3 regions of the Paenibacillus sp. Y5S-9 genome follow, and region 3 is predicted to be linked to each of the others. Evidence: predicted binding sites of a transcription regulator. Region 3 holds the regulator's gene; each other region holds the start of a gene.
The links. Region 3 encodes NrdR, which represses ribonucleotide reductase genes. Its sites were predicted from a motif close to AACACNATATATNGTGTT; they were not measured.
Positions count from the first base shown of each region.

Region 1: the regulator NrdR is predicted to act here: its motif matches at 1,540-1,557, upstream of V6669_RS28195 (anaerobic ribonucleoside triphosphate reductase).
Region 2: the regulator NrdR is predicted to act here: its motif matches at 1,455-1,472, upstream of V6669_RS10625 (adenosylcobalamin-dependent ribonucleoside-diphosphate reductase).

Region 1 is NZ_CP145887.1:6,425,199-6,428,411, reverse strand. It holds gene V6669_RS28195 (anaerobic ribonucleoside triphosphate reductase) at 1-1,492, opposite strand, end outside; gene V6669_RS28190 (histidine kinase dimerization/phospho-acceptor domain-containing protein) at 1,975-3,213, shown strand, end outside.
Region 2 is NZ_CP145887.1:2,362,164-2,365,376, forward strand. It holds gene V6669_RS10620 (SNF2-related protein) at 1-1,255, opposite strand, end outside; gene V6669_RS10625 (adenosylcobalamin-dependent ribonucleoside-diphosphate reductase) at 1,533-3,213, shown strand, end outside.
Region 3 is NZ_CP145887.1:2,200,796-2,204,008, forward strand. It holds gene coaE (dephospho-CoA kinase) at 1-260, shown strand, start outside; gene V6669_RS09890 (lytic transglycosylase domain-containing protein) at 257-820, shown strand; gene V6669_RS09895 (alpha/beta-type small acid-soluble spore protein) at 903-1,124, opposite strand; gene nrdR (transcriptional regulator NrdR) at 1,241-1,708, shown strand; tRNA gene V6669_RS09905 (tRNA-Ala) at 1,893-1,965, shown strand; gene V6669_RS09910 (S-layer homology domain-containing protein) at 2,555-3,213, shown strand, end outside.

The DNA.
Region 1 (3,213 bases), 2.7 Mb from region 3:
ACCCTTCAGCAGGTGTGGCAAACAGTGTGATATTCAAGTTATGCTGCTCGCTCATCCGATCACAGAACTCTCTCATGGTCCGAATAATGTTGAGCGCTTCGCGGTGTACATGAGGGTCCTGCCCATGATGGCGCCCATAGAGAGCTGTCATACATTCTGCGAGACCGATAAAACCAAGAGATAACGTTCCATGCTTTAATAGATCGGCAACCGGCTCGTTCGGGTCAAGCTGTTCTCCACCTTCCCATACACCCTCCCGCATCATGAAGTCCGATGCCTTGGCAGGCTGTGCTGTCTGAATTCGGTAGCGGTGCAGTAGGCCGGAAGCGGCATTATGCATAACCGACTCCAAAGCAGTATAGAATCCGGCCCGGTCAGCGACAGCTCTGGCACCTTGGCAGATGCCAAACCGGATGCCGAGCTTAACAAGGTTAATAGTGTTGAAGGACAGGTTACCTTTACCACTTTGACGATTGCGACCAAACCGGTCTGCCAGTGTACGTGTGCGGCATCCCATAGTTGCGATGATCGTATCCGGATCTTCCGGATGATAGAAAGGCAGATTGAACGAAGCATCCACATTGACAAAGTTAGGATACATCCGCCGGGATGAACAGGTGACTGCGAGGCGGAACAAATCATAGTTCGGCTCTCCATGAGCCTGATTGATCCCTTGTTTACATTGGAAAATATGTTGAGGGAACACGGGAGTCTCCCCGTTGCCCAGGCCACGGATGGTTGCTTCCAGCAACGAACGCGATACCAACCTTCCTTCCGCTGAAGTACATAATCCATAGTTCAGTGAAGTGAATGGAATCTGACCACCTGCCCGGCTGCTCATTGTATTCAAGTTATGAATCAGTGATTCGGCAGCTTGTCCTGTCTCCAGTTCAGTCTCTTCATAGGCGAAGGCATATGCACGTGGGCACTGATTCTTTGCTTCGATATTGTCCAGATAAAGCTGTTCATCCTCAAGCAGGGCATGCTCACCAAAGAGGCGTTGCCCTTTGCGGTAATGTTTGCGGAACGATCGTTGTACATAAGGGGCCAAATCCCAGTCAATCTTATTGGCCGATACACCGCCATATTGACTGTTCTGCTGGGATTGGAAGATGATCGCAACCAAGGCCATTGCAGACATGATCGTCTGAGGTGTGCGAACCGATCCGTTGCCTGTATTGAAACCCGCAGCAAGAAGACGGTCAAACGGGATAAAGATGCAGTTGGTTGTTCCAAGCGCATACTGATCCAGATCGTGTACATACAGATCCCCGTTCTCCACAGCTTGGGCAAGCTCTTCCGGCAACACATGACGCAGAGCATGCCACTTGGCTGTCTCCGAACCGAGCCTGCTCATCTTGCCGCTGAAGGAGTCTCCGTTCAGATTCGCATTTTCCCTCAGCGTATCGGCGTCTTCTGCGCCAATAATTCGTCTTCCCAGGTCGGATAATAGATCGGATGCCGGTGGAGTGGCATACTCAAGCATGTTCATGTAAGGTTCCTCCTAAAATGATTTTGGGTATCATTCAATTCGCGTTAAATACTATATGTAGATTCATATTATCCATTTATAAACTATATGTGGTTTTTTGGGTGTGATAATGGTCACACAACGTAGTGGGCAACGTGGACTTTCCTTTAATTGCTGTGGATAAAGGTTCCCAAAGTCTGAGTAGAAGCGTATAATTTCTAGTTATCCTGCAAGGATAATATTCGAAGTGAGACAAGATGGACTTTCATCCATCTGAAAAGGCGATTTGCAAACCATTTTTGGTTGTTAAACCATCAACTCAAGACCTGCTTTTGTCCAAAAACAGGCTATAGGCAGGGAGTATGATTCTCTTTTACTTCTACGGTGTTAATCATATAAGTATAGATTGTGACAGTTATTCGGATTCTTGATGAACCCCTGTACGTGATTAAACATTCTGATATACAGATTTGAAAGTGCAGCTAAGACAAAAGGGGTGGATCATGGGGACGGCAGAAGGCATTACGAGAGGCTTCTATGAAGATATTAAGGAGGCTGCGGCCCATATCGTAGACGTATTAAGCGGTATATTGAAGGTTAATACCATCTTCGTTGCCACCAATGACGGGGTAACGAATGTCATTTTGGAGGCCTTTAATCGTACGGAAGAGTTAGTTGTTAAAGGCAGTGCACTTCCATTTACGGATTCATATTGCAGCTTGGTATTAAGAGACAACGGGAGTGTTCTTACGATCCCGGATACATGTGAACATCCGATGACACGATCCATGGGCGTTACGAGCGGACTTGGCAATCGTTTCTTCGTGGGCGTGCCTATTATGAGAAGATCGGGCGAAACATTTGGCACCATCTGTCTGATGGATGATCCTGGGTATGTGATCAGCGAAACCGATATGAAGACACTGAAGGCGATGGCTGTATTCCTGGGTTATGTTGTCGATCTGGAAAGTACGCTGCATGTTCAGGAGCGGAAATTGAGTGATTCGGAACAAATGCAAGAACAGCTCCAGGCAGAGAAAGAACGAGCCGAATCTGAGGCGATGACCAAAACACAGATGTTGAAGTTGATGAGTCACGAGATTCGCAATCCCTTGAACGGTATTTTGGGACTGACAGATCTGATGCGCACACCGGATATGCCCGAGGAGCAGTCCGAATATGTGAACATGATTGAGACAAGCGGCAATATTCTGCTTTCCTTGCTTAATAATATGATGAATTTCAATATTAATGAAGCAGGTAAAACGGTTATACATGATGATCCGTTTGATCTGGTAGGTACCATTGAGAATACGGTGTATCTCTATGCCGGTATTGCGACAGGCAAGAATATTGAGCTGGGATTAAATCTTGAACTGAATGTATCTCAAGTGTTCGTTGGTGATGAAGTCAAGATTGGACAGTTGCTTGCACACGTCATTCAGTATGCTCTCGATTCAACGCGTGAAGGTTCCGTTCTGATCACAGCAGTAGTGAATGGAGAAGAATTGGAAGAGAACGGTACACTTCTGCTCAAGGTGAAGTACACGGGTCAGATGTTATCGGACAAGAAGACACAAACCTTTAACAGCCAAGATGAAAATTTGAATATTCAAAAACTGATTGGAAGCAATCTGGGTTTGGCTGTAAGCCAGAATCTTGCCATTCTCATGCATGGCCGTATTCAGGTGAGTAGTGTGCAGGAAAATGAGACGGAATTCAACATTTCCCTTCCGTTACGC
Region 2 (3,213 bases), 160 kb from region 3:
AAGGTACAGCTGTAAGCCCATTGTTGCGGAAATAGTTTAGCAGATACTCCTGCGTGGCCCGGTATTCGGTGAAGATAATGACTTTTTCATTCATGTTCCGAATCAGTTCCATCGTTTTCTCGGCTTTGGTATTTTCCTTGATCGCTTTAATATGGGCAACGAGTTCCCAAATCTTGTCCCGAAGGGGAGAGTCCAGCGGAAGTTTCTTCGACAGATTAACGAGCGTCACGAATACTGCATCCCGACTGCTGCACACTTCACGCTGCAATGTAACAAGGGAAAGCATGCTGCTCAGGTTGCCGCCAGCTTCCTGGTACTGGTCTTTAACAAAGGAAGTCACGCCATCATAAAGCGCTTGTTCTTCGGGCGATAGTTGCAAGTTCACGTTGGAGACGTTCCGTTTGGTAAATTGAACGGGGCCTTCGCCGCGACGGTTACGAATCATGACTTTGGATAACTCGTTCTTAAGCTGTTCCTGATTTTTCGGAACCCGCTTGTCTACGACAAAGTTGGCCGCAAAGTCACCCTGACGGCCCAGTTGACCGGGCTTCAGCAGGTTGATCAGATTAAACAACTCGCTCATATCGTTCTGCACAGGTGTAGCTGTAAGCAGCAGACAATATTTTTTGCGCAATTTCAGCATGAACTGATAGTTGGTTGTTTTCTTGTTTTTGAGCTTATGGGCCTCGTCAATAATAATCATGTCGTAATCGGTATTCAGCAGCATATCTTTATGCGGGTCACGTTTGGCTGTATCCATGGAAGCAACAACCACTTCATTTTGCCAGGAATAGGCCTTTTTCTGGGCAATAGCAGGGATGCCGAATTTCGAATTCAACTCACGTACCCATTGCAGCACAAGAGACGCTGGCACGAGAATGAGTACCTTGGATACGAGACCTCGAACCATATATTCTTTCAGAATGAGACCGGCTTCAATGGTTTTGCCAAGACCCACCTCATCGGCGAGAATGGCCCGGCCTGACATTTCAAATAATACTCTGCGTGCAGTGTCCATCTGGTGAGGGAGTGGAGTGAGGCCTTGTAGATGCTTCAAACACTGGATCTCGTCAAAATTAGGAATCAGATTGGTTTCTTCGGCTTGAATACCCAGTTGGAAGAGTCGGTAATCTCCCCAAGGACCTCCTTTATCCAGTCGTGATTCCAACTGATTGATCCAGCTCCGATCAAATTCCAACGGAACGGGCAGTTCGGCTACTGGTTGATTCATGTGGTGCGGATTCTTCCGGTTCATGGTGCTTCCTCCCCTGCCATACGTGATGACGTTTTATTCGTAGGTAATAGTATGGACGAATGAGAGTCAGTTCATAACTATGTAAGTTGAACTACAGTTTATTTACAAGAAGCTTGTCCGAGTATAGGGAGTCTATGAAGATGGACTGTGATAAAAGTCATATGGAAAATCAATATATGGTGTATTATACTGAATTTATATCACTATATGTGGTGTTTTATCATAATTTACTCTTGTAGTGAAAATGTAGCGTTATTCGGGGAGGTTGAACGTAGCGATGAAATCAAACCAACGATCGCATCAATTAGAAGGACTTAGCGAAAAAATATTTCTGGACCGATACGCCTGGAAAGATGCTGATCCGAATCATGCCAAGGTCGGAGATGTGGTATTGGTATTAACCAAGGATGATCCCAAGTTCCCAACCAAGGAAGTGGGCGAAATCATAGAACGTCAGGGCCAGCTTGTACAAGTAAGGACTCGAAGTGGAGAGATCATCCAGACAAACGTGGAGAAATTGACACTCAACATAGAAAAAACACCGGAAGAGATGTGGGACCGTCTCGCCAAAGCGATGGCTTCTGTCGAATCCACAGCCGATCAGCGGGCAACGTGGGAGTCCAAGTTCCGCTCTGTGTTGGAAGATTGGAAGTTAGTACCCGGAGGTCGTATTGCTGCGGGCGCGGGGGCAAGCGATGAACTGACACTCTTCAATTGTTATGTCATTCCATCTCCGCAAGACAGTCGGGGTGGCATCATGAAGACCTTGACCGAGATGACGGAAATTATGGCACGTGGGGGAGGTGTTGGCATTAATTTGTCCTCTTTGCGTCCTCGTCGAGCGGTGGTGAAAGGTGTCAACGGATCATCTAGCGGTTCCGTATCGTGGGGCGGATTGTTCAGTTATACGACGGGACTGATTGAACAGGGCGGAAGCCGCCGGGGTGCGCTCATGCTGATGATGAATGACTGGCATCCGGATGTGCTTGATTTTATTACCGTGAAACAAACGATGGGCCAGGTGACCAATGCCAATCTGTCTGTATGTGTGAGCAACGCATTTATGGAGGCTGTCAAGCAGGACGGAGATTGGGATTTGGTTTTTCCCGATACGAACGATCCGGACTATGATACCGAGTGGAACGGGGATATGCAGCAATGGAAAGCCGCAGGTCATTCGGTGGTGCACTATCGTACACTGAAGGCTCGCGAAATCTGGCATACCATTATTGAATCAGCCTGGAAATCGGCAGAGCCTGGTGTGGTATTCATGGAGTACTATAACCAGATGTCCAACAGCTGGTACTTCAATCCGATCATCTGTACTAATCCGTGCGGGGAACAAGGTTTGCCTGGCTGGGGTGTATGTAATCTGTCTGCGATCAATCTGTCCAAATTCTACGATGAAACAAATCATGATGTGGCATGGGATGAACTGGCAGAAACCACTCGTATCTCGGCTAGATTTTTGGACAATGTCATCGATGCAACACCATATCATTTTGAGGAAAATAGACTGAATCAGCAGCGTGAACGCCGGGTTGGGCTTGGCACGATGGGATTGGCAGAGCTGATGATTAAGCTGCGTATACGATATGGCAGTCCTGAATCCCTTGAATTTCTGGATAAACTGTATGGATTCATGGCAAAGGAGGCCTACCTGGCATCGGCAGAGATTGCAGCAGAGAAGGGAGCTTTCCCAGCTTTCGAAGCTGAACCGTACTTACAGAGTGGATTCATGAAAAACATGGTTGCGACGTACCCTGAAGTGGGAGAGGCCATTCGTAAACAGGGCATTCGAAATGTCACACTGATCACACAGGCGCCAACGGGAAGTACAGGTACGATGGTGGGCACATCAACAGGTATTGAGCCGTATTTCGCCTTCAAGTATTTCCGTCAAAGCCGTCTAGGTTATGATGAACAGTTCGTACCGATCGCACAAGATTGGCTGGATG
Region 3 (3,213 bases):
ATATTCCATTGCTCTACGAATCAGGTCTGGAGGACGGTTTCGAGGAAGTTATGGTCGTATATGTCCCGAGATCGGTGCAACGAGATCGCTTGATGAGTCGGGATGGAATGACTGCAGCACAGGCCGAGGCTCGAATGGATGTACAGATGGATATTGAGCGCAAAAAGCAGCTGGCAGACATTGTCATCGATAACAGCGGCTTATGGTCTGCGACGGAGCAGCAAATTGACTCATATCTACAGCGTAAGGGTTTGTTATGAGAGTATTGCGCAAGAAACGTGTACTGCTGTTGATGTTTGTGTCCTTTGTACTGGTGTTATTTCTGAATACAAACTGGATGGCATGGTTCTATCCAATACATTATAAGGAAGAGATCCGTGCCCAATCTCAGAGTTATGAGGTTGATCCGTTTCTGATTGCTTCCATTATCAAGGTGGAGACCAATTTCAAGACAAGCAAGGAATCCAAACGAGGTGCCATTGGTCTCATGCAACTGATGCCAGACACGGCCAACTGGATACTGGAACAAGCCAAAATTCCCGACACTTCGCTAGAGGAATTGAAGCACGAGCCTGAACGAAATATTCAGTTAGGTACTTGGTATCTGAGGAATCTGTCCGATCAATTCGGTGGCAATGAAGCGGTTATGATCGCTGCCTATAATGCGGGCCCAGGCAAAGTGAACAGTTGGCTTAGAGATGGTGTATGGGATGGCTCGTTCGATACAGTGAAAGATATTCCGTTTGGTGAGACGCGTCACTATGTACAAAGAGTCATTTACTATTATAATCAGTATGTAAAGATCTATAATACGTTCTAAGTATATAAGTAGAAGCACAGAGCAGGCCGGTTGTTCACCGGCCGCTCCATGCTCCTCTGTGTAGCGTATTACGATGCAGATATTATTGGTATTGACCTGCCAATTGCTGTTCTGCAATTGTTACCAGACGCTTCGTGATGTATCCACCGATCGAACCGTTCTCGTAAGAAGTCATGTTACCTTGGTATCCGTCTTGTGGGATGCTGATTCCGAGTTCTTGAGCAACTTCATATTTCATTTGCTCGAGTGCTGCGGAAGCTTTAGTTACCACCAAGTTGTTGGAGTTACCATTGCTTTGTGCCATTGCTGTTCACCTCCTCGCGGGTTGGTAAAAGTATTATGTGTCGGCAATGCGTTTTTCATTACAAAATCAGTACAGGGAATATGTGGTAAAAAGTAAAACGTGGGAAGTGATCTGATTTGAAGTGTCCTTATTGCGGTTATATGGGTACCAAAGTACTTGATTCGCGTCCGGCCAACGAAGCAAAATCCATTCGTCGTCGCCGTGAGTGTGAGCAGTGTGCCCGAAGATTCACAACGTTTGAGATGATTGAGGAGACTCCACTGATTGTCATAAAGAAAGATGGCAGCCGGGAAGAGTTCAGCCGGGACAAGATTCTCCGTGGGCTTATTCGTGCCTGTGAGAAACGTCCAGTCTCCGTAGAGACCCTGGAGATGATGGTATCTGAAGTGGAGAAATCTCTGCGTAATACAGCCGATGCTGAAGTTGAGAGTCGCCAGATTGGTGAGCTGTTAATGGAGCAGCTGTTTCCCGTGGATGAAGTGGCTTATGTACGCTTTGCGTCCGTGTACCGCCAATTCAAAGACATCAATATGTTCATGAAAGAACTGAAATCCCTGTTGTCCAAAGACGATCTGGAGGATTAGTGAAGTGGGGAAAGGGAGAAGAGCAGTCTGGAGTTCCAGTCCGTGTGTACCAGAGAAATCGGTTGTTCTTCTCCAATCACTTTGGATCTTAAAAAGTGATTGACAGCGAAAGCTGGATTTTATATGATATAGGAGTCGCCTGTGGAACGTAGCAGCGCTGGACAAGTTATCTATTTCATATCCTGGGGCCTTAGCTCAGCTGGGAGAGCGCATCGCTGGCAGCGATGAGGTCAGGGGTTCGATCCCCCTAGGCTCCATACCTTAAAATCGTTGAAACCCTTGTATAGCAAGGGTTTTTTTTGTTGCTTTATTAATCAGAAATTGTACTCTTCGAGCAGAATTTTTTGAACTTGGGAACGAAGTCTTAATTAATAAATTTCCATTCAATATTATATTACTGAACCTACACATGATAGGTTGTTCTCGCAAGAGTCGAATGAAATTGATGAGCATTCGACTCTTTTCTTTTTCCAAAATTAAATCAGGAAGATTCGTAACCATGCACCTAGGCGATGACCTCTCCTCCCTTGAATCGTGAAGTTTAAAGTTTTCTTTACATTTCATCTATGAGATAGCTTTTTTGATAAAATATAATGATGAATGTTGACGTAATTTTATCCTACAACAGACGAATTGGATCGGAAAAAGGCTTATTAAGGGTTATAGAGAGGACTCATTTAAAGCCGTATGACGCGATCAAAATTGCAGCATTTATGAGTCTTCGTTGGGATTACTGACAAGTCGGAGGTGGCGGTTAAAGATATAGATTCGAATATTTACAGTTTACTAGAATTTATTGTGCTCGTTTAATCGTTACTAGTTTTTTATTAATGGAGGGTGTTAGAGATGAGAGATACAAGACCCAATACCCAAGCATGGCGATTTAGTTCAATAAGCCAGATAGCAGCATGGAAGTTGTTCGTTCGGATATTATTAATTGTAACGTTGATCGTATCAATGCTTCCGTCGGCAGCATCGACCGTATCGGCGAGTACAGGGGTAACGTATTTAGACGAGAACGGCGTAGAACAAACGCAAGCTGATGTAACGATCATCGACAGCAACAATTTTGAGGATTATTCTACCCTTTCAAGCGGCTGGTATTTGTTCCGTGGTTCATGGACTAAGTCTAGCCCGATTATGGTAGGGGGCGGTGCCCATATTATCCTTGAAGATAACAGCGATGTAACGGTGTCCGGGACTGACTACGATGCCGGAATTTATGTTTCTGTTGGCAGCTTGAAGATTTTTGCACAATCTACTGGAGCAAGCATGGGCAAGCTGGAGGCTAATGGTAATCTGTATAGCGCGGGTATCGGAGGTAGTAGTGGGACGATTACGATAAATGGCGGCGTTATAACAGCCACTGGTGGTCTGTATAGTGCGGGTATCGGAGGTAGTAGTGAGACGATTACGATAAATGGCGGCGTTATAACAGCCACTGGTGGTCAGAGTGGTGGCGCGGGTATCGGAGGAGGTAGTAGTGAGACGATTACGATAAATGG